3 regions of the Rhizobium sp. USDA 4016 genome follow, and region 1 is predicted to be linked to each of the others. Evidence: predicted binding sites of a transcription regulator. Region 1 holds the regulator's gene; each other region holds the start of a gene.
The links. The regulator LexA, encoded in region 1, represses DNA repair genes until DNA is damaged. The targets are predictions, from matches to a motif close to TGTTCNNNNTGTGTTCNG.

Region 1 (7,792 bases):
TGGCGCGAGCCTGGCGCGCTGGATGGAACGCCTTTCCAGCGACACGCTCCAGCGGCGCGCAATGCTCGAAGGTTTCGACCTTGTCTGGCAGCGCATGCAGACGGAAAAGCCGCCGGGCGAGAAAGCGGCGGATATCGTTCTCGACATTCTGGACAAGAAAAAACCCGGCCGTCTCTGACCGGGTTTTTTCGGGCGGAAGCGGCTTAGCGCTTCGAAACCGGAACGTAGTCGCGCAGCGGTTCGCCGATATAGAGCTGGCGCGGACGGCCGATGCGCTGCTGTGGATCCTCGATCATCTCGTTCCACTGGGCGATCCAGCCGACCGTGCGGGCCAACGCAAAGAGCACCGTGAACATCGTCGTGGGGAAGCCCAGCGCCTTCAGCGTGATGCCCGAATAGAAGTCGATGTTCGGGTAGAGCTTCTTTTCGATGAAGTATTCGTCGGTCAGCGCGATGCGTTCCAGCTCCATCGCGACTTCGAGAAGCGGATCGTCCTTGTGACCGAGTTCGGCGAGAACCTCATGCGTCGTCTTCTGCATGATCTTGGCGCGCGGATCGTAGTTCTTGTAGACACGGTGACCGAAGCCCATGAGGCGGAACGGGTCATTCTTGTCCTTGGCGCGGGCGATATATTCCGGAATGCGCTCGACCGAGCCGATTTCCGAAAGCATGTTGAGCGCCGCCTCGTTGGCACCGCCATGAGCCGGGCCCCAAAGGCAGGCAATGCCGGCCGCGATGCATGCGAACGGGTTGGCACCCGAAGAGCCGGCGAGGCGAACCGTCGAGGTCGAGGCGTTCTGCTCGTGATCGGCGTGCAGGATGAAGATACGGTCCATGGCGCGCGAGAGGACCGGGTTCACGACATATTCTTCGCACGGTACCGCGAAGCACATGCGCAGGAAGTTCGAGGCGTAGTCGAGATCGTTCTTCGGATAAACGAACGGCTGGCCGATATAGTACTTGTAGGCCATCGCCGCGATAGTCGGCATCTTGGCTATCATGCGCAGGCTTGCGACCATGCGCTGATGCGGATCGGTGATGTCTGTCGAGTCGTGGTAGAAGGCAGACAGAGCGCCGACACAGCCGCACATGACGGCCATCGGATGGGCGTCGCGGCGGAAGCCGGTGAAGAAGCGAGACATCTGCTCGTGCACCATGGTGTGATGCGTGACGCGGTAGTCGAAATCCTTCTTCTGGGCAGCCGTCGGCAATTCGCCGTAAAGCAGCAGATAGCAGACTTCCAGGAAGTCGCCATGTTCGGCAAGCTGTTCGATCGGGTAGCCGCGATGCAGCAGAATGCCTTCATCGCCGTCGATATAGGTGATCTTCGATTCACAGGAAGCGGTCGAGGTGAAACCAGGATCGTACGTGAAGGAACCGGTGTTTTTATAGAGTGCACCAATATCGATGACATCCGGACCGATCGTTCCGCTTTTCACGGAAAGATTGGCGGTTTTGTCGCCGATTTTGATTGTTGCGCTTTGATCCGTCATGCTGATCCTCCAAACTGGCGGTGGCGCCATAAAAGCGCCATAGGGTTAAGCGTCCTCTCCGATAGCTATATGATCACGGCGCCAATGCCAAGTTACCGTGGCGCCATTTTGTGCATCGCAGTATCAACTTTTAGACACTCCTGCGATGCCGGAGGCGCATAGCGGAAGCCAATGATTTAATTCGGCTTTTTGCAATCCAGTTTTTTGGACTTTTTTCAATCGATTATTGTTGCTGAAACGCCCTCAGGGCTGCATTCTGGTTGTATTCATAGGGTGTCAGCGGGCTGGGTGCATGCCGGAGTTGAAAACGGCCGAGCTGCGCATTCCGCTTCAGCAGATGTCGCGGAGGCTTTCGGCCTGCAAATGGCGAGCTAAGGAGCCGCTCAGGGCACACGCCTGCGCTTTGCGACGGTTTTTTCGGGCTTGGGGCGGCGATCTGGTTTGCGTCCGGCACGAATGTTTCGCTCAGCGCTTTGGCTTTGACCGATCGCAGCCGTGAGGGCGCTGCGACCCGCGAAAGACGGAGGGAAAGCGAAATTTTCACCGGAACAGCAGGAAGAGGCAAGAAATGCGATGCGGAACGGCGCCACGCCCGGCTTGCGATGCCGCGGACATCGTCGTCACGCGGGCAAGGCTGCGGTTCGGCGCCTGCCGATGCGGCGCAGTGCATTTCGCGAATGAAACCTTGCGGAAAACCGGTGCCGTCGAACCGTGCTTTGGACAACCGCCTTCGAGAAACTCGATCGCCCCTAGAGCCGCCACGCCTATGAGTGGCGCGCCGTCGCCTTTGCCGGCGACGCGCTGCCGGTCAATGGTAGCGGCGGATAAGGCCGACGAGCTTACCCTGAACCTTTACGCGATCCGGTCCAAAGATGCGCGTCTCGTAGGCGGCGTTCGCCGCTTCCAGCGCGATGGACGCACCCTTGCGTCGGAACCGCTTCAGCGTCGCTTCCTCGTCATCGACCAGTGCCACGACAATGTCGCCGGGATTGGCGGTGCTGGTGTTGCGGATGATGACCGTGTCGCCATCGAAGATGCCAGCATCGATCATCGAATCGCCCTTGACCTCAAGCGCGTAGTGTTCGCCGGAGCCGAGCATATCGGCCGGAACGTTGATGTCGTGCGTGTTGTTCTGGATCGCCGAGATCGGCACGCCTGCCGCAATACGGCCCATGACGGGAACCGAAATGGAGCTGGTATTGTCTTCGTTCGCCGGCTTCGGCGCGGCGGCAGCAGGCTGCGGCTTGCCGAGGCTGCCCTCGATGACGCTCGGCGAAAAGCCGCGGCGGGGCTGGATGCTCGGGCTGTAGGCTTCCGGCAGCTTGATCACTTCAAGCGCGCGGGCGCGATTCGGTAGGCGACGAATGAAACCGCGCTCTTCCAAAGCGGTAATCAGCCGGTGGATGCCGGATTTGGACGCGAGATCCAGCGCATCCTTCATTTCGTCGAACGATGGCGGAACGCCGGATTCCTTCATACGCTCATGAATGAAGAGGAGAAGCTCCTGTTGTTTGCGTGTCAGCATCGAAGTTTAACCCCAAATTCGTGAAACAAAGCCAGAACGGACACTATATGTTCCATATGTGTTCCGCAAGTACCTAAATTTTCGTAAAACTTCGTCTCAACTGCGTTCATTTTTGGAAACTTTTGTTTGCCGGATCAGCGCTTTCAGCTTGCATTGACCACATAGCGGCACACATCTTCAGCACATTAAATGGAGACCTGACGCCATGCTGCATCCGTTGGATCATCTTGTTCTACCGGTCACCAACATCGATCTCGCGCGGGAGCGGCTGGGACGATTGGGGTTCACGGTTGCCGCCGAGGGCCGTCATCCTTTCGGCACGGTGAATGCTTGCGTTTTTTTCGCCGACAAGACCTATCTCGAGCCGCTTGGTGTCGCGAGCGCGAAAGAATGTGAAGAATCAGTGCGGCACGGAAACGTCTTTGTGGCGCGCGACCAGGCCTTTCGTTTCCGGTGCGGCAATGACGGATTCTCTGCGGCCGCATTCAGCACGGAGGACGCGGACGCCGACCATGCTCATTTCGTGCGTGCGAGAAAGAGCGGCGGCGCCATGTTGGAGTTTTCGCGCCTGATCAAGATGCCGGACGGGTCGCAATCGACAGGCACTTTCAAGCTTGCCTTTGCCGCCGATCTTCGGGTGCCGGATTTCTTCCTCTTTGACTGCCAGCGCATCAACGCCTTTCCGGCCGATCGGAGCGCGCTGGAAAAGCATGCGAACGGTGCAACCGGTATCTCGGAGATGGTGCTAAGCGCGCCCGAGCCTGAAGCCTTCGGCTCGTTCCTTCAGTTGGCCGTGTCTACGACGGAAATCGAGCGGACACCGTTTGGCGTGGCGATCGCGGCAGCGAATGCCAGGATCAGTCTTCTGTCGCCGGAAGGGATGGAGGCTTATTTCGATTCGGTGCCGTTATCCGTGGATAAGGGGCTAAGAGGCAGCGCTATCGTTTTCCGCACCACCGATCTTGCCGTGACAGAAGCGCTTTTGGCTGATAACGGGATGCCCTATACACGCAAGAACAACAGAGTCCTGGTGAAGCCTGCGCCCGGCCAAGGTGCGATCTTCGCCTTCGAGGAGATCCGATGAGCAATACGAATTCCGAAGTCGCAGTCGGCGAAGGTGCCGGCCGCGTCGTATTTTCAAACAGTGGCAGGCTGTCGCTGATCGCCGGCGCATGCGAAATGGAGAGCCGCGACCATGCCTTCATGGTTGCGGGCACGCTCAAGGAGCTTTGCGGCAAGCTCGGCATCGGGCTCGTCTACAAGACCTCCTTCGACAAGGCGAACCGCTCTTCGCTGTCGAGCAAACGCGGTATCGGTCTAGAGAAGGGCTTGGAAGTCTTCGCCGACCTCAAGAAGGAACTCGGCATTCCGGTTCTGACAGATATCCATTCGGAAGAGCAATGCGCGCTGGTCGCCGAGGTCGTGGACGTTCTGCAGATCCCGGCCTTCCTCTCCCGTCAGACGGACCTGCTTGTCGCAGCCGCGAAGACCGGCCGTGTCATCAACGTCAAGAAGGGCCAGTTTCTCGCTCCCTGGGACATGAAGAATGTTCTCGCCAAGCTAAATCAGAGCGGCAATTCGAATGTTCTGCTTTGTGAGCGTGGCGCGTCCTTCGGTTACAATACGCTGGTCTCGGACATGCGCTCGTTGCCGATCATGGCGGCCATGGGGGCTCCGGTCATTTTCGATGCGACCCATTCCGTGCAACAGCCCGGCGGCCAGGGCACGACGTCGGGCGGGGAGCGCCAGTTCGTCGAGACGCTGGCGCGGGCGGCAGTTGCGGTCGGAGTTGCAGGTGTCTTCATCGAGACCCACCAGGATCCGGACAATGCCCCCTGCGACGGCCCCAACATGGTGTATTTGAACGACATGCCGCGGCTTCTGGAAAAGCTGCTGGCCCTCGACGCCGTCGTCAAGGCGGCCTGATACTGGCGGAAGGTGCCCGCCGTCAACCGGCGAGCGCCATCCTTTGGCTTGAGTACGACCGCGTTGCGGCGGACGCCGTTACGTCGTCGAGAAGGAAACGGGCCAGCAGGTGATTGAGGTGTATCGCCTCGTCACCGAGCTCGCGGCAGGCGGCACTTGTGTGTTCAACCATCGCCGCGTTCTGCTGCGTGACGCTGTCCATAGTGTTGACGGCGGCGTTGACTTCCAGGAGAGCGGTCGTTTGTTCGGTGGAGGAACGCACGATCGACTCGATCAGCGCGGTGACCTTCAGAACCTGCTGATCGATATTGCTGAGCGCTTCACCGGTGCGGTTGACCAAGGCAACGCCGGCCGAAACCTGGCTGGAAGACGTCTCGATCAGCTGCTTGATTTCCTTTGCCAGATTGGCGGAGCGGCCGGCAAGGTCGCGCACTTCCTGTGCAACGACCGCAAAACCCTTTCCGGCCTCGCCCGCGCGGGCGGCTTCCACGCCGGCATTGAGCGCGAGCAAGTTGGTCTGGAAGGCGATTTCGTCGATGACGTTGATGATATCGCCGATCTGCGCAGATGATGTCTCGATCTTCTCCATCGCAGCGACCGCCTCGTGCACGACGGTTGCCGAATAGCTCGCGCTTTCCTTCGTCGCCGTCATCATCACGTTGGCTTCAATGGCCCGTTCCGACGAGTTCTTGACGGTGACCGTGATCTGGTCGAGCGCCGAGGCCGCCTGCTCCAGCGAGGCGGCTTGATGCTCTGTTCGCCGGGCCAGATCGTTTGTGCTCGATGCGATTTCGCCGGAGCCGGTCCTTACTACATTCGTCAGGGTCGAAATTTCCCTCATTGCCTCAGAAAGCGTGCGGACGCTCGAGTTGAACTGCTCGCGCAGCTTCTCGTAGGCTGCGTCGAAAGGCTCGCTAAGCTGGACCGTGAGATCGCCGCCGGAGAGCCGTTCCAGGCCGCGGCTCAGGCTGGCGATGACGCCCTCGCGGACGGCTTCCTCGTCTGCCTTGGCAGCGGCAAGCGCCGCATCGCGCTGTGCTTGGGCCTGACATTCGGCATCCTGGCGCGCACGGATATTGTTCCGCTCTTCGGCGGATTCGCGGAAGACGGTGACGGCGCGCGCCATCTCCCCGATCTCGTCGGCCCGGCGGCTGAAGGGCACATCCTTCGAATAGTCGCCGCCAGCAAGGATCGCCATATAGTCGCGCATCGCCGAGAGCGGCACGATGGCGCGGCGGCGGAAGACGTAAAGGCCGCCAAGAAGCAGGCAAAGCGAGACTGCGGCAGCCGCGAGCGTGATAGCCGAAAGGATGCGTGTCTGTTCGGCGGCGTCCTTTTCAGCGGACGCCAGGAAGGTGTTCGCCATATCGACGAGTTCGTTGACGGCGTTTTCATGGATATGGAAATTCGTCGCAAGCTTTTCGAAGGACGCCGGAATGACTGCGGAGTCATTCTTGACAATGGCCGGCGCGAGTTCCTCTTGCATCACCTTCCAGAACACGTCGCCTTTGACAAGGACATCGTTCAAGAGCTTCTGCTTAAGGTCCGAGCTGAGCGCGGTCGCCAGCCAATATTTGCGGCGGTCCTCGTAGGCGGGTTTCAGGACATGTTCGATGCGCTCGACGTTCTTCTTGGCAACGTCGGGGCGCTGCACCGCTTCGAGCGCAAGCATGTAAGACTCAACGAGGTAGAGGGGCGGCGGCAGGATATCGGCGACGAGATCCTTGCCGTAGATGATTTGCTTGTACATCTCGCCGTTCACCCGCAGCTTATTGAAGGCATAATTCTGTATGCCGATCGAAGCGATCAATCCCGCGGCGACGACCATCGCGAAGATAGCAAGGCTGCGTGCAATATTGAGTTTCATCCTGCGCCCCATGAATTGAATAGCGAACAGAATGCTGTTCGTTTGAAATTATTCTGGAATTTCCGAGGGGACCTGAAATCGTGAAGGTCCGTATATCAGGCGGATTTGGACCGCACGAGGAAACGCATCATGCAATACTACTTGCCGGAGAGCGGGGCAGTATTTCCTCAATGAGTATTAATCATAATATTGATTGGTTACTGACCGATAAATTTACAACCAGATCGAAAGTGACGGGGGTCATTTCAAAACCTGAGGTTCCGAAACGCCTGAGCAAGCTCTCGGCAGGGATCGATGGGGTGCGAGCGGCTTCTTCAAAAGCCTGACATATTCGGGCTATAGGCCATGCCATGCCGTGTGTCGTCGGTGTGGCATTGTAATTTGCGTGCCTTCGATTAAACAGGCTTCGAACGATTTATCACCCACCGAGCAGGAAGAGATCATGACTGCAATTACCGACATTATCGCCCGCGAGATTCTCGACAGCCGTGGCAATCCGACCGTTGAAGTCGATGTCTATCTCGAAGACGGCAGTATGGGCCGTGCGGCTGTGCCGTCCGGCGCCTCGACCGGTGCGCATGAGGCCGTCGAAGTTCGCGACGGCGGCAAGCGCTATCTCGGCAAGGGTGTTGAAAAGGCCGTCGAGGCTGCCAACACGGAAATCTTCGACGCGATCGGCGGCATCGATGCCGAGAACCAGATCCAGATCGACAACATCATGATCGAACTGGACGGCACGGCGAACAAGTCCCGCCTCGGCGCCAATGCCATCCTCGGCGTATCGCTCGCCGTCGCCAAGGCTGCCGCCCAGGCTGCCGGCCTGCCGCTCTATCGCTACGTTGGGGGCGCGAGCGCGCATCTGCTGCCGGTTCCGATGATGAACATCATCAACGGCGGCGCGCATGCCGACAATCCGATCGACTTCCAGGAATTCATGATCATGCCGGTCGGCGCCGATTCGATCCGCGAAGCGGTTCGCAT
Region 2 (7,792 bases), 2.0 Mb from region 1:
CGCAGGCACGATAAGCTGCCAACAGTCTTCATCGAGAAGGTCGTTGATGACCTCCCGGATTTCCTTGTCGGTTATATAGTTGCAACTGCAGACGAGCACGTCTTCATTTCCAAACATGACACTGACTATCGTGTTTTCTGCAAAAGAAGATGGTGTCTGTCAAGAAAAAAATCGAGGTAGAAGGCGCGGCGAGCGAGAGGAACCGCTGACCGGACCTCTCGGCACAATGCATTTCGTGCCACCGCCGAAAAGATGGCTGGGCACGCTCACATTGGCAACATCATCTATCGCTAACCCATCAGTGAAAGTTGCGCCCTTTCGGCATAACCTTTGCGGTCTCCCCAGCATTCGTCTCACTGCTTGTTGATATCACTCGCCTTTCGACTGCTTCCTTTTCGAGGATACGCGCCATCTTCTTTGCGCGGGCATCGACTGCCGGCCGCATAGCCTCGTCGGCGCGTTCGCAAAGACCAAAGCGCTGCGCCTCCTTCTGCAGAAGGCCGAGAGCGGGCGTCATATCTTCGATATGCTCGACCACAGTGTGAATGACGCCGCTCTGACTTTGCAATTTGCCATGGATTTTCACGAGCCGCGCCCCCATGACAACCGAGCGGTATTTCTCGAAAGTCTTTTTCCAAACGATGGCATTGGCAACACCCGTTTCATCCTCAAGCGTCATGAAGATCACGCCCTTGGCCGAGCCCGGGCGCTGGCGGACCAGCACCAGCCCTGCAATCGTCACCCTCTTTCCGTTCGGCACGGCCAGAAGATCGACATTGCGCGTAATGCCTGCTCTTTGGAAATCATCTCGCAGGAAGGAGATAGGGTGCGCTTTCAGTGACAGCGAGAGATAGCGATAATCCTCGACCACCTGTTCGCCCGGCAGCATTTCGGGCAGTGTCACCCTCGGTTCGACTTGGAGATCGACATGCGACACCCGATCGAACAAAGGCAGCCTCTCTGCGGCACTTTTCACATCAAGCGCCCGCGCCGCCCAGAGCGCCTCTCGCCGCGACAAGCCGATGGAACCGAACGCATCTGCATCTGCCAGCCGTTCGATATCCGATTTTTCAAGGCCCGAGCGCAGCCATAGATCGCGGATCGAGCTATAGCCGGCACCTCGATTTGCGATCAATTTCGCCTTCATCATGTCGCCGGAAAGGCCCTTCACCTGCCGGAAACCGAGGCGAACCGCCCTCTTCGTCCGGATGATCTTGTGCATTTCCCTGTGCCGGAAGTCGATCTTTGACTTGTCGAAATGCGCATCCTCCAGGAGGCAATCCCAATCCGAACGATTGATATCCACCGCACGAATTTCCACGCCGTGCTCCCTGGCATCCCGGACCAATTGCGCCGGCGCATAAAACCCCATCGGCTGCGAGTTCAGCATCGCCGCACAGAAGACATCGGGATAGTAAGCCTTGATCCAAGATGAAGCATAGACGAGCAACGCGAAGGAGGCCGCATGGCTTTCCGGAAAGCCATACTCGCCGAAGCCTTTGATTTGATTGAAACACTGCTGCGCAAATTCAGACGAATAGTTTCTCGAAACCATTCCTTCGATGAATCGCTTCTCGAAATTGCCGATCGTGCCGGTTCTCTTGAACGTCGCCATCGCCCGTCGAAGCCGATCGGCTTCCGCCGGCTTGAAGCCTGCGGCGGTGATCGCAATCTGCATTGCCTGTTCCTGAAACAGGGGAACGCCGAGGGTTCTTTCCAGCACCGCCTTCAATTCCTTGCTGGGATATTCGATGGGTGTTTTCTGCTCCCGTCTCTTGAGGTAGGGGTGCACCATGTCGCCCTGTATCGGTCCTGGCCGGACGATTGCCACCTCGATGACGAGATCGTAGAATTCCCTCGGCTTCAGTCGCGGCAGCATGCTCATCTGCGCCCGGCTTTCGATCTGGAAGACGCCCAGCGTATCGGCCCGGCACATCATCGCGTAAACCGGTTTGCCCTCTTCCCCATGCTCCTTGTTGCCGAGATCGGCGAGCGTTTTCTTCACATCGTAGTGCAGCTGAAGAAGTTCGAAGGCCTTGCGAAGACAGGTCAGCATCCCAAGCGCCAGAACATCGACCTTGAGAATCTTGACATTGTCGAGATCGTCCTTGTCCCACTCGATCATGTAGCGGTCCGGCATCGCCGTCTTCATGATGGGCACGACTTCGTCGAGCCGGTCCCGGGTGATGACAAATCCGCCGACATGCTGGGTGAGGTGACGCGGAAAGCCGAGAAGCTCGGACGCATATCTGAGGACGTTCTTCGTCACCGGATCGCTAATGTCGAGACCAGCCGCCTTTGCATCGCGCTCCGACAGATTGTCTTCCGACCAGCCCCAGACGAGGCTGCTGATCGCCGATTGGACATCTTCCGAAAGCCCGAAGGCCTTGGCGACTTCGCGGCCAGCAGAGCGGGTGCGATAGGTGGTCACCCCCGCTGTTAGCCCGGCATGCTCTATACCGTATCTATTATAGATGTACTGGATGACTTCTTCGCGCCTGTCGTGCTCGAAATCGACATCGATATCCGGCGGTTCATCCCGGTCCATCGAGATGAACCGATCGAAAAGCAAGGTGGCCTTGTTCGGATCGACTTCCGTTATTTCAAGGCAATAGCAGATGACCGAATTCGCAGCCGATCCGCGGCCCTGGCACAGAACCCCGAGCTTATAGCGGGCGTGTTGAATGATCTTGTAAACTGTCAGGAAATAGGAAGCGTAGTTTTTCTGCCTGATGAGATCCAGTTCGTAATCGATCTGCGTCACGATTTTCTGCGGAACAGGCTGCGGGTGGTAGCGCTTTGCAGCTCCGGCCCAGGTCAACCGTTCGAGCGTTTCATACGGCGTTTCGCCAGGATCGTTTTCAGGCGGATAATTGTGCTCCAGCTCCTTGAGCGAAAAGGTCAAGCTGGAGAAGAATGCACGTGTATTGTCGATCGCGTCGGGATAGTCCTTGAAGAGACGCACCATTTCCCGCGTTCCCTTGAGATAGCGCTCTGCATTCGGCGCCAGAAGGAAACCGGCTTCGGCAATCGGAACATGCTTGCGGATCGCAATCACGATATCGGAGAGAGGCCGCCGGTCAGGATGATGATAAAGAGGCTGATTGGTCACGATCAGCGGAATGCGGTTGCGGGCGGCAAGCATGGAAAGGATTGCAAAAACCTGTTTGTCGCGGCCGTCATAAGCCGGCGCCAGCGCCATATGGAATGTCTTCCGAAAGCGTTTTCGAAAACGCTGCAGGCAATTCTCAAATGCTTGCTGGCCAACGGCATCATTCACAACGAGCCGGTCAGGAACAAGGGCGAGCATCATCTCGTCTCCCCATTCCATGATCTCCGCCTCGGTGACAATGCAGGAGCCTTTCTCCGCCTCCGGTTTTAGGTTCCCGGCGCTCAGAAGACGGCAGAGATGCGCCCATCCTCGCCTGTTTCGTGGATAGGCAAGAACATCCGGAGTTCCATCCGCAAAGACGAGACGCGCACCGGGCTGGATGCGGATTGGATCGGGAATGATCTGCATCTTCTCGTCCTCTTCCAGAAGGCCGGCTTCCTTCCTCTCGAATTTTTTCCTGATCTCCTCCGCCTGAGCATGCGCCCGCACGACCCCGGCAACCGAATTCTTGTCAGCAATCCCAAGTCCACCGAGCTTCAGGCAAGCTGCCTGCACCACCATCTCCTCGGGACAGGAGGCTCCTTCAAGAAACGAGAAGTTCGTTCTCGCACCAATCTCGAAAAATGCGGGCGTCGTGCTCATGCAAAGAGCCCATGCATGAACCAGCGAGGAGGAAGTTCATGCCCGTAAAAACCTTCGCGATAGATCCAGAAGCGGTGACCGGCATCATCCTCTATGCGGAAATAATCGCGTGCCTCGGCATCCGCGCCATCGATCCACCATTCCATGGCAAGCCGCTCCGGTCCCTCGCTTCTTGCCACGCGATGCTGCATGCGCCGCCAGCGGAAGATTTGCGGCGGACCGTCGGGCACTTCGGCAAGCAGGGCCTCCACTTGCTCCGGCCTGGCAAAAAGCCGCAGGGGACGCTCACTTCTGGAAGGAAAAGGATTTCCATCCTCCGCCTTGCGGCGTGCCTGAACGCCTTCCATGGCGGGAATTGCAATCGCCGCCCGCTCCGGCACATGGCTCTCGCGCAGTTGAAATCTCTGCAGGCAATCCGCGCCGAGGCGGGCTGCGATTTTGTCGATGAACGCCGCAAGCGATGTCTCTTTCTGTCGGCCTCCTTCGAAATCCCCCTGGGTCGCATTGAAGGGATCATGGCGCAGCACATTCAGCCGCAGGATTTCAAAGCCGTAGCCGGCATCGAGATCGTCGTGGATTGCCTGCAGACGCTCGCTGAAAAGCGAAGCGATATGCTTCGGATCCCTGAGAGGCTGTGAGGCGCCGACGGGAATCCTGAAGACCCTGCCGTCGACGCGAAAAAGCACGAGTTCGAATACACGGCCGCCGGCGCCGCGTGCCTCAAGCGAGGCTTTCAGTGATTGGGCGATCTGGCCGGTGACGGCGAGGATATCTTCTTCCGTACCGATCGGCTCGATGAGGCGTCGTTCGGCCGAAAGACTGGCAACGGGCCGCCGCGGGGAAACCGGCTCCTCTTCCACTCCAAGCGCTTGGTCGAGCCTGAGCAGGAGTTGCGCGCCGAAACGGCGGGCCAACGGTGCGCGTGGGGCAGACAGGAGGTCGACGATATATTTGAGGCCGAGCTTCTTCAGTGCCTCGACGGTCCCTTCCTCCAGCCGAAGGGCTGCGACCGGCAGCGGTGCCAGCACATGTTCCATTTGATCGGTTTCGATCACGCCACCATCCCCGAAGCGGGAAACGGCCCAGGAAAGGCCCGGCGACGAAGAGATCGCGCCGCGGACATCGAACCCCATATGGAAGAGCCGGGAAAGGATATCCTTGAGCATGGCCCTTTCGCCGCCAAAGAGATGGGCGCAGCCGGTAATATCCAGAAACAGCCCGTCCTTGCCGTCGAATGCCACCAGCGGCGTATAACGGTCGCACCAATCAGCGATGCCCTCGAGAAGCCGGCGATCGGCCGCCAGATCTTCCTCGATGACATCCAGAAGCGGGTATATGGCACGCGCTTCTGCTACTCCCTGGTTTTTCTTCAGTTTAATCCGTTCCGCCACCTCATCGAGCGCCGTTAGGCGCATGGCATTGTTGAGCCGTCCAGAACAGACGATCGGCGGCGCATCAGGGCGTCCGGCCGAACGCCAGGACAGACCCCACCTCTTGCGGGCGATCCTGTCGGTTGGAAGATGGGGAAAGCTGAGCGACAGAATGCGCTGATTGCTCGCCTGGAGAACGAGTGCGCTCTGGTTGGCTAACGGGGAAAAACCGGCGGTCATGAGGGTTCCACTCCAGAAGAAAGGAGAGGGGAGCCGCGTTGCGGCTCTTCTCCAGGATGAGACGAAAAACCGGATTGCCGATGCCGCCGTCTAGCATCGAACCATCCGGCAGAGGCCGTGCGCTGGCTGGCGCAGGTTCGGCACGGAATCGGAAAAAGGCGCTGCTCGCCTCCTCCTCGCCGCCCTGCCGCAACAGAAAAAGCGGGCGGCCGGAAGCCCTTGCCCGCATGCTCAATCGCCGGCTTTCTGTAAGACCGAATTGGGCCGGATTGCCGCGCACCTCCAGGATCGTGGCTGGGAAGACGCCGCTTTCGACAGCCGTTTCGGCAAGCCACAGCGCCTCTTCCAGCTTGTGTGGCGAGGCCATGAGAAAGCGTTCCGGCTCCAATCCGAAATTCTTGAGGCCAACAGCATAGGGATGCCCTGCTTCCATTGTGCATATTCTGTCACCAATCCAAAAAACCGGCATGCCATCCGCCGCCTCCTGCCGCTGCTGCCAGGCCGCAAGCGCCAGCACGAAACCGCTGGCGCCAGCTGCATCCCGCAGCATCAGAGACCGGACTTCGGTAATGCCGTTAAGCGGTAGACCGCCTTCGAGCGCTTCATCGAGAATTGGAATGTCAAAGGACAGACGCAGCGGCGTTTTTGCTGGTCTCGAATAGGTTTCATCACCAGCCGCAAAAGCTTCTTGTGCCGCCGCCGCAAGCGCCGGTGCCGGTTTGCCTTCGAGTTTCGCAATGGTTTCGCGGAGCGCAAAAAGCTGCTCGCGCGCCACGGCCGTCTGCGCCATGACGTTCACTCCAAAGTCAGATTGTTCCTGTTATGTTCTTATGGATTCCAGAGCTTTCTAAAAGAGTCAACAACCAATTCTTATGAATTTATTCCTGCCTTTGATTCCACACTCGAAAATCCACCGCAAAGGTTCTATATGGGCGCCAAAGGAAGGGAATTTTCATGGCCCGCATAGACCAGAGCGAGGATTGGCGGGACCGCCATGCCCCAACGCTCAGCACATTCGAGTCCCTGGCGATGGAGGCCTATAGCCACTTGCCGGATGAATTTCGCTCGCTCACCGACAATCTCACGATCGAAATCGAAGATTTTCCCGACGACGATGTTTTCGAGGATATGGCGCTGGAAACGCCGTTCGACCTGCTTGGCCTCTTCGAAGGCCGGGGTATTTCCGAGCGATTCACGGTCGAAACCGGCGAGATGCCCAATCGTATCCGCCTCTACCGGCGTCCCATTTTGGATTATTGGGCGGAAAACGATGAAACGCTCGGAGACATCATCACCCACGTCCTCATCCATGAGATCGGTCACCATTTCGGCCTGAGCGATGACGACATGGAGCGGATCGAAGCGAGCGTCGAGGAGGCCGTCGAGCGCTGAGCTATTGCTCGGAGAGCTTCATCTCCGGATGATAATCCTTGCCTTCGACCTCTTTGACGATCGCCTGGCCGGCAATCACCTGGCCGGTCTGAATATTGTAGGTCAGCGACGGTGCACCGTGAAGCGACCAGCCCTTGTTGAGGGCATCGGTTACGCGATGGCAGAACGCGGCGTCGTCCTGGCCGGTCAGAAGGCGATAGAGCTTCATGATAAAGGCTTTCGTTCAATAGTCTGGCGTTCGGCAATCAGGCGGGCTTTATGGACCAGGCTTTCCGCCTGGACAAGATGCAGGCGCTCGATCATCCGGCCGTTTAAAGTGATGACGTTGAGACCTTCGGCCGAAGGATCGGCGAAAGCGGCGATGATTTCTTCCGCCTCCCGGATGGCAGCCTCATCGGGAGCGAAGTGCCGGTTGGCAGCCTCGATCTGCATCGGATGGATCAGCATTTTGCCATCGTAGCCCATGGCCCGGGCATGCGCGCATTCGGCCTCGAAGGCATCTGTTTCCTTGAAATCGTTGAAAACGCTATCGATCGCATCGAGACCATAGGCGCGCACGGCGAGGATGACCTGCATCAGCCACGGAACGAGATAGGTTCGGCCCGGTTGAGGCAGAACGCCGGTCTCCTTGCGCAGATCGTTCAGCCCGACGACGAAGCAATCGAGTCTCGAGCCCAGGGTGCGGCCAGCCTCTGCGATTGCCGCCGCGTTCAGGATACCGCGCGGCGTCTCGATCATCGCCCAGATACGCAAGGTCTCTGGCGCATCGGCATCAGCAAGAAGGTCGCTCACGGCCATGACATCCTGCGGTTCGTCCACCTTCGGCAAAAGCACCGCATCCGGCCGCAGCGCCTGTACGAGCTCCATATCGGCATGGCCGAAACCCGACGAAAGCGCATTGATGCGGATGATCTTTTCCTTGTTCGCAAGTGGCTTGCCCGAAAAGAAGGTTTTCAGGTTTTCGCGCGCCTGCTCCTTCTTCTCCAGCGCCACGGAATCTTCGAGATCGAAAATGACGGCATCGCAACCGAGCGCA
Region 3 (7,792 bases), 370 kb from region 1:
ACTATTGCTGGCGTGCTGCTCGGCGTCGTCGTCTGCATCAACATCGAGTCGATCCGCCAGTTCTTCTCCTGGGTCACGGGCACCGTGCTCTTCAATCCGCAACTCTATTTCCTGAGCCAGCTGCCGGCCGAGATGAGTCTCGGCGAGACGGTCTCTGTCGTCGTCATGGCGCTGGCGCTCTCCTTTCTCGCGACCATTTTCCCCGCCTGGCGGGCCTCGCGGCTCGATCCGGTGCAGGCGCTCCGCTACGAATAAGGAATGCTGATTTCAATGAAACGGAACGTCGTTCTCAAGCTTTCCGGCGTCGAGCGTCACTATGGCCAGGGCGATACCGTGCTCACCATTCTGAAGGGCGCCAATTTTACCCTCCACAGCGGCGAGATCGTCGCCCTGGTCGCTCCTTCGGGCACCGGCAAATCGACGCTGCTGCATGTCGCGGGCCTGCTGGAGCATCCGGACGGCGGCGAAGTCATCGTCAACGGTCAAGTTTGTGAAGGGCTGACCGACGAGAAGCGCACGGCGATCCGCCGCAGCGAGATTGGCTTCGTCTACCAGTTCCACCATCTCCTCCCGGAGTTTTCGGCCCTCGAGAATATCATGATGCCGCAGATGATTGCCGGTCTGCCGCGAAAGGAGGCGGGCGAACGCGCAAAGCAGCTGCTCGACTATATGCGCATCGGCCACCGCGCCAGCCATCGTCCCGGCGAGCTTTCGGGCGGCGAGCAGCAGCGGGTCGCGATTGCGCGCGCGGTTGCCAATGCGCCGACCGTGCTTCTCGCCGACGAGCCGACCGGGAACCTCGATCCCGAGACTGCGAGCTACGTGTTCGATGCGCTGGAGGCGCTCGTCCGCCAGTCCGGTCTTGCAGCGCTGATCGCCACTCATAACCACGAACTCGCCGGCCGCATGGACCGTCGCGTGACCCTCAGCGACGGTAAGGTTGTCGAGTTCTGATTAGGGGCGGATGAGGCCGCCTCGGTAGTCCAGCTCGTAGGCTCTCCGCTCTGCAACGATGATCATTTCCCGTCCGCTGAAGTGATCGCAATCGCCGGTGCTGTGGTCGGCATAAAAGCCGAAGGCATGCTCGAATTCCATGCCGCCCAGGAAGCGACTGTATTCGGCATACATCGTCGAAAGCGCGGCTTTGATGACGGCGCCTGCCTTCTCCCCATCGATCAGCGTCGGCTCGACAATGCGGCCGAAATAGTTCATCACCCAGACGGGCTCGCCGCCCAGCCACACGACTTCTTGTCCGGCGAAATCCGTTCCGCCAAAATAGCTGTCGAGATAGCGCCATTCTCCGCGCTCGTAGCCGATGTCGTGCGATCCGCTGCGGCAGGGGTCCAGCTTTCTCCCGCCGCCGACATAGGTATTTGCCTTCGCTTCGACGATGAAGCCGTTCAATGCAGCAAGATTCATGGCTCTCGGTCTCCCGCGCTGAAGCTCTCCCAAAAACGTATGCCTGTAAAGAACAAAAAGAGAACTGGCGACTATTGGCCGCAGATCGATTGACCGGTTTCGTCGCTCCACTGCTCGATGGTGATCACGCGCGGCGCGGCTTTCACGTCCTTTCCGTTCTTCTGCAACTTGCCGGTCAGCGCATTGTAGTCGCATGAACCGCCGGCATTGGGATCGAGCGTGTCGTAGTGATTGTGGGTGTAACCGGCGACAACGAATTGCTTGTTGCGGTAGGCAAGCGTCAGCGTCAGATCCCAGCGCTCGCGGCCGATCGCGCTGTTTTGGGAATGGACTGCAATGGAGGATTTGCCGGCAGCCTTGATCGTGGGCTCTTGGCCGAAAACGCCGTCTGCATCCGTGCTGCCCCAGATCTTACTGGGCGCGCTTGCCGAAAGCCTGAGCAGTTCGTGGTCGGCGTCGCGCAGATAGATGTAGATGCCGATCTGCTCTTTTCTCTCCGCATCGGCCGGTGCGACGAGGATAGCTAGATCCAGCTTGCCGTCGCCGTTCCAGTCTCCCGTCGCGCCATCGACGATGGCGCCAGGGTTTATGTCCGCAGCCGACGTCGCCGTTGCGACGAGAATGGCGATGAATGCAATGACAACCCTCATAATTCTCCTCCGGTCCGCCGTTAACTATGCGCAAATGATTCCTGTTGACAACAGAACAATAGCAGAACAAATTGGAAACATAACGAGTAAAGGAGAGCCAGATGACTGACATGATCCGTGATATCGCAGCATTCACCTCCATTGCAATGTTCGTTGCCAGCTTTTCGTTGATCCTCATGGCACTGTAAGTTTTCAGGGGACCGCATCGCTTTCATGCGGTCCGCACAAGGGACTGCTTCTGGACATCGCTGTCATCAACGCCGACAATGCAAACCGATTCATTCGGGCGATTGGAAGGGTATGAAATGGCGGATGCGCAGAGCGGCTTCGTCGGCGGTACGCCGGGTTTCGTGCATCTGCGTGTCCACTCGGCTTATTCGCTCCTTGAAGGGGCGCTGCCGCTGAAGAAGATCCTTTACAAGGCATCGGGCGATAGCCAGCCGGCGATCGCCATCACAGACACCAACAATCTGTTCGTCGCTCTCGAATTTTCGCAAAAGGCGATGGAAGAGGGGCTACAGCCGATCATCGGCTGCCAGCTGTCGATCGATATGGACGGCCTGGAGACAGAAAGGCGCGGCGGTCAGCAGGCGCTGGCCAAGCTGCCCTCGATCGTCGTGCTTGCCGCGACCGCGGAAGGCTACGAGCGGCTCGTCGATCTCGTCAGCCGCGCTTATCTCGGCGGCGACGACAACCAGGCGGTCCATATCAGGGCATCCTGGCTGGAAGAGGCCGGAACCGAAGGGCTGATCGCGCTGACGGGTGCGCTTGGCGGTCCCGTCGATGGGGCACTGAAGCAGGGCCATGCCGCGCAGGCGCAAACCCGGCTGCTTGCCCTGAAGCGCCTCTTCCCAGACCGGCTCTATGTCGAATTGCAGCGCCACGGAACCTATGACAAGCGCCATGAGCAGAAGGTCGTGGGGCTTGCGTATGAGCACGATCTGCCGTTGGTGGCGACCAACGAGGCCTTCTTCCCGACGCGCGACGATTATGATGCCCATGATGCGCTGATGGCCGTTGCCCATAACGCCATCGTCTCGGACGACAGCCGCTTCCGCCTGACGCCGGACCACTATTTGAAGAGCCGCGCGGAGATGGCGAAACTCTTTGCCGATCTGCCGGAAGCGCTGCAAAACACGGTCGAGATCGCCCGCCGCTGCTCCTTCGTACTGAAGACCCGCAAGCCCATCCTGCCGCGCTTTACCGGCGCCACCGACGATCCCGAGGAGGCGGAACGCGCCGAAGCGCTGGAGCTCCGCCGGCAGGCGGAGGAGGGCCTCGACATGCGCCTTTCGACGCTCGGCATGTCGCCCGGCTATGAGGAGAAGGATTACCGCGAACGGCTGGAATTCGAACTCAGCGTCATCGAGCGCATGCGGTTTCCGGGCTACTTCCTGATCGTTGCGGACTTCATCAAATGGGCAAAGCAGCATGATATCCCTGTTGGCCCCGGCCGCGGTTCCGGTGCAGGCTCGCTCGTCGCCTATGCGCTGACGATCACCGACGTCGACCCGTTGCGCTTTTCGCTGCTCTTCGAACGCTTCCTCAATCCGGAACGCGTCTCGATGCCCGACTTCGACATCGACTTCTGCCAGGACCGCCGCGAAGAGGTGATCCGCTACGTGCAGCAGAAATACGGCCGCGCACAGGTGGCGCAGATCATCACCTTCGGTTCGCTGCAGGCGCGCGCTGCCCTCCGCGACGTCGGCCGTGTGCTGGAAATGCCTTACGGCCAGGTCGACAAGATCTGCAAGCTGGTGCCGAACAATCCGGCCAATCCGACGCCGCTCTCCAAGGCGATCGAGGAGGAGCCGAAGCTTCAGGAGGAGGCAGCGAAGGAGCCCGTGGTGGCGCGCCTGCTCGATATCGCCCAGAAGATCGAGGGCCTTTACCGCCACGCCTCGACGCACGCCGCCGGCATCGTCATCGGCGACCGGCCGCTCTCGAAGCTGGTTCCGATGTATCGCGACCCGCGCTCCGATATGCCGGTCACCCAGTTCAACATGAAGTGGGTCGAGCAGGCCGGCCTCGTAAAGTTCGACTTCCTCGGCCTGAAAACGCTGACGGTACTGAAAGTTGCGGTCGATTTCGTAGCCAAACGCGGCATCAAGGTGGACCTCGCCGCGATCCCGCTCGATGACAAGAAAACCTACGAGATGCTCTCTCGCGGCGAAACGGTCGGCGTGTTCCAGGTGGAAAGTGCTGGCATGCGCAAGGCGCTGATCGGCATGAAGCCGGACTGCATCGAGGACATCATCGCCCTCGTCGCCCTTTATCGCCCGGGCCCGATGGAAAACATCCCGACCTACAATGCCCGCAAGCATGGGGAAGAAGAGGTCGAGTCGATCCATCCGATGATCGATCACCTGCTCAAGGAGACACAGGGCGTCATCGTCTATCAGGAACAGGTGATGCAGATCGCCCAGGTCCTGTCCGGCTATTCGCTCGGCGAAGCCGATCTTCTGCGCCGCGCCATGGGCAAGAAGATCAAGGCGGAAATGGACCAGCAGCGCGAACGCTTCGTCGACGGTGCCATCAGCAACGGCGTGTCGAAGCCGCAAGCCGACAACATCTTCGAGCTGCTGGCAAAGTTCGCAAACTACGGCTTCAACAAGTCGCACGCCGCCGCCTACGCTATCGTCTCTTATCAGACGGCCTATATGAAAGCGCATTACCCGGTCGAGTTCCTGGCCGCGTCGATGACGCTCGATATGTCGAACACCGATAAGGTCAACGATTTCCGGCAGGATGCCAAGCGCCTCGGCATCGAGGTCATCGCACCCTCGGTTCAAAGCTCGTTCCGCCAATTTGAAACCGGCGACAACCGTATTTATTACGCATTGGCGGCGCTGAAGGGCGTTGGTGAAAATGCCGTCGATCACATTGTCGAGGTGCGCGGCGACGAGCCTTTTGCCAGCATCGAGGATTTCTGCCTGCGCATCGATCCGCGCCAGGTCAACCGGCGCGTGCTGGAAAGCCTGATCTATGCCGGCGCCTTCGATTGCTTCGGCCAGGATCGCGCAGAGCTCGCAGCCGGCCTTGATCGCATTCTGGGCTATGCCCAGCGCGCGCAGGAAAATAAGCTGAGCGGCCAGTCGGATATCTTCGGCGGCGCGCTGTCGTCCGGACCGGAGAAAATCGCGCTGCCGCCGTTTTCGCCGTGGCTCGCTTCCGAGCGGCTGCTCAAGGAGTTCCAGGTGTTGGGCTTCTACCTGACGGCGCACCCGCTCGACAGCTACAACAACATCCTGCAGAAGATGCGGGTCCAGACCTTTGCGGAATTCTCCTCCGCCGTGAAGCAGGGCGCAACCAATGCCCGGCTTGCCGGGACTGTCATTTCGAAGCAGGAGCGCAAGACGCGCACCGGCAACAAGATGGGCATCATCGTCTTTTCGGATTCGTCCGGACAGTTCGAAGCTGTGCTGTTCTCCGAAATGCTGAACCAGTACCGCGACGTGCTGGAACCCGGGAAGTCCTTTGTGCTAACCGCCACCGGCGAGGAGCGGCCCGAAGGCGTCGGTCTGCGCTTGCAGACGATCCAGTCGCTCGAGGAAAAGTCGCTGCAGATGCAGAAGTCGCTGCGCGTTTATGTCCGCGATTCTGGTCCTCTGCGCGCCGTTGCGGCGCACCTGAACGCCAAGGGCGACGGCCTCGTTTCCTTCATCGTCATCAAGGAGGACGGCAAGCGCGAGGTCGAGGTCGAACTGCCGCAAAAATACCGCATCACACCGGAAATTGCCGCTGCCTTGCGCGCCGCCCCCGGCATCGTCGATGTCGAGCTTGTCTAGGTCATGAACTGCCTGAACCAGAATCAGGGAACGCCCCGTTCCTGAAGAAAGGCTTGGGTGATCTGCTCCGCTAGCCGTGCCATCTCGCCGGCGGCAATCTGCAGCACGCCATGCTCGGCCATGAGCGCGTGGTACTGTTGCTCTTCGAGGGGTACGCCCGCAGGCAGAGGAACCACATGGAAATGGAGGTGGCTGTTGGCTTGCTGGCTGCCGAGTGAAAGAACGTAGATTCTTTCAGCCTCGAATGCTTTTTTCAGCGCCCGAGACAAGAGGTGTACATGCCCTTGCAATCGCAGGTATTCTTCGGTCGAGAGATCCTGAGCCAAGTCTTCGCGGTGTTTCTTTGGGGAAACCAAACAGTATCCGGGCAGCGTTGGATACTTACTGAGAAAGATGATCGTCTCCTCATCCTCGAAAATGCGATGATGGAAGAACGCAGGATCTCCGCTCACCAGCCCGCAGATAAAACAGGGCCTTGTCGCTATATCGCGCAAGTAGGCTTCGAGATTGAACGGCTGGCGTTTGCCCATGCTGAACATCATCAGGACCATGCGCATAAATCAAGATTTCTTGCGCTGCCTTTTCAATTTTCAAGCGAAGGTTGTTTTGAGCGCCTTCGCCGCATCCTGCGTGTGGTCTCTGCGGTCAATGAAGTTGCGTGCCCGAGGGATTGGGTCATGCAGATACTGATCGGGACCCAGCATCTTGCGTTGATTTAGCTCGGCCGTGCTGAGCGGATCGAAATCGACACCCTCGATCGCGCAGCCCCACCCAAGATTATGAGATGCCCACCCCTTCCGATGGTGTTCCAGAAGCCGTTCGCGCCCGGAATAACCGTGATAATCGAAGGCGATGATGCCGTTCGTCACATACATATGGCCTCCTGCAAAACCCTCGTTCGGAATGATCCGCTCAGCATGGAAACCTTCGAGCGGCGGACGCTGAAGGAAGACACCGGCGAGGATGTGGCAGGCGCCATAGCCAAAGAAGATACGGTCAGGCAGCGCCCACCGCTTTTCAGGATTTTTCTTGATGCCGTGTTTCAGGACATACATGCGTGAGCATTTCCATTTTCGATCAGGCCCACCACTTGGTTGATCGAACGTTCCAAATGAATCGCTCTATCATGCAACCAGTATTTCATTGTTTGCGACGAGATTGCAATTAGGCGTTATACGCCATGCCTGCGAAATCGATAGCTCAGGCGGTGCCGGAACCAACTGCAAAAGAGCTGCCGATACGACGGCCGTGCCGCCAGCCATCGATGACTTTGCGCTCTAGCGCGTAATTGTGATGAAATCCGTGCCGGCGCCGGTCTCTGGGCCGATGCCGGTGTCGGAAATCGTCAGAGTCGAGCCTGCCGCCAGCATGCCGCCGATCCGGCGGCGTGTTTCGTTGGGTATCGTGATGCGGTCGAGCGCGTTGGCGATCGGCGTGCCGGTCACGATCGAACTCTCGTTGGCGACGATCCCGAGCCGCTTCATTGCCTGCCTGGAAAGATCGTTCTTGAGCGTCACGCCGAGCCAGTCGGCCTTGCCGTTTTTGGCGTCGACGGCGTGCAGTGCGAAGAAATGCGTGCCAAGTGCCTGCCGTGGATTGTCGATCGTCAGCGGCGCCTCGAAGACTGGCATGAAATCCTGCCGCACCATGATAATGCCGTTCGGCGGCTCGCCCTTGCCTGCCGCGGCGTAAACTTCCCTAAGGAGTGTGTCGCTGACGAGCGCTTTGTCACCTTTGAATTGTGCAGGCCGCAGCGCCTTGAAGGTGTTGATGGCCTGAATGGTGGCCGTGCCGACAAGGCCGTCGGGTGTGCCCGTCGAAAAACCCAGCTGGTTGAGATAGGTCTGGATATCGATCACCGTCTCGCGCTCGGTGCGCCGGGAGATGAGAATGCGGATCGGATCGGTGTTTTCCGGTGCCGCGACCTGCGCGACA

Region 2: the regulator LexA is predicted to act here: its motif matches at 6,177-6,194, upstream of ACZ9DP_RS36005 (ImuA family protein).
Region 3: the regulator LexA is predicted to act here: its motif matches at 2,132-2,149, upstream of dnaE (DNA polymerase III subunit alpha).

The regions. Positions count from the first base shown of each region.
Region 1 is NZ_JBWCCY010000004.1:2,045,996-2,053,787, reverse strand. It holds gene lpxB (lipid-A-disaccharide synthase) at 1-178, shown strand, start outside; gene gltA (citrate synthase) at 204-1,493, opposite strand; gene lexA (transcriptional repressor LexA) at 2,302-3,018, opposite strand; gene ACZ9DP_RS25375 (VOC family protein) at 3,224-4,102, shown strand; gene kdsA (3-deoxy-8-phosphooctulonate synthase) at 4,099-4,944, shown strand; gene ACZ9DP_RS25365 (methyl-accepting chemotaxis protein) at 4,967-6,811, opposite strand; gene ACZ9DP_RS25360 (hypothetical protein) at 6,892-7,137, shown strand; gene eno (phosphopyruvate hydratase) at 7,254-7,792, shown strand, end outside.
Region 2 is NZ_JBWCCY010000004.1:4,086,411-4,094,202, reverse strand. It holds partial or broken gene ACZ9DP_RS36020 ((2Fe-2S)-binding protein) at 1-232, opposite strand, end outside; gene ACZ9DP_RS36015 (error-prone DNA polymerase) at 299-3,754, opposite strand; gene ACZ9DP_RS36010 (Y-family DNA polymerase) at 3,751-5,199, opposite strand; gene ACZ9DP_RS36005 (ImuA family protein) at 5,210-6,154, opposite strand; gene ACZ9DP_RS36000 (metallopeptidase family protein) at 6,319-6,756, shown strand; gene ACZ9DP_RS35995 (DUF1737 domain-containing protein) at 6,758-6,964, opposite strand; gene ACZ9DP_RS35990 (HpcH/HpaI aldolase/citrate lyase family protein) at 6,961-7,792, opposite strand, start outside.
Region 3 is NZ_JBWCCY010000004.1:2,416,625-2,424,416, reverse strand. It holds gene ACZ9DP_RS27450 (lipoprotein-releasing ABC transporter permease subunit) at 1-255, shown strand, start outside; gene ACZ9DP_RS27445 (ABC transporter ATP-binding protein) at 271-954, shown strand; gene ACZ9DP_RS27440 (DUF5680 domain-containing protein) at 955-1,419, opposite strand; gene ACZ9DP_RS27435 (hypothetical protein) at 1,491-2,069, opposite strand; gene dnaE (DNA polymerase III subunit alpha) at 2,375-5,857, shown strand; gene ACZ9DP_RS27425 (HIT family protein) at 5,881-6,387, opposite strand; gene ACZ9DP_RS27420 (hypothetical protein) at 6,448-6,912, opposite strand; gene ACZ9DP_RS27415 (L,D-transpeptidase family protein) at 7,135-7,792, opposite strand, start outside.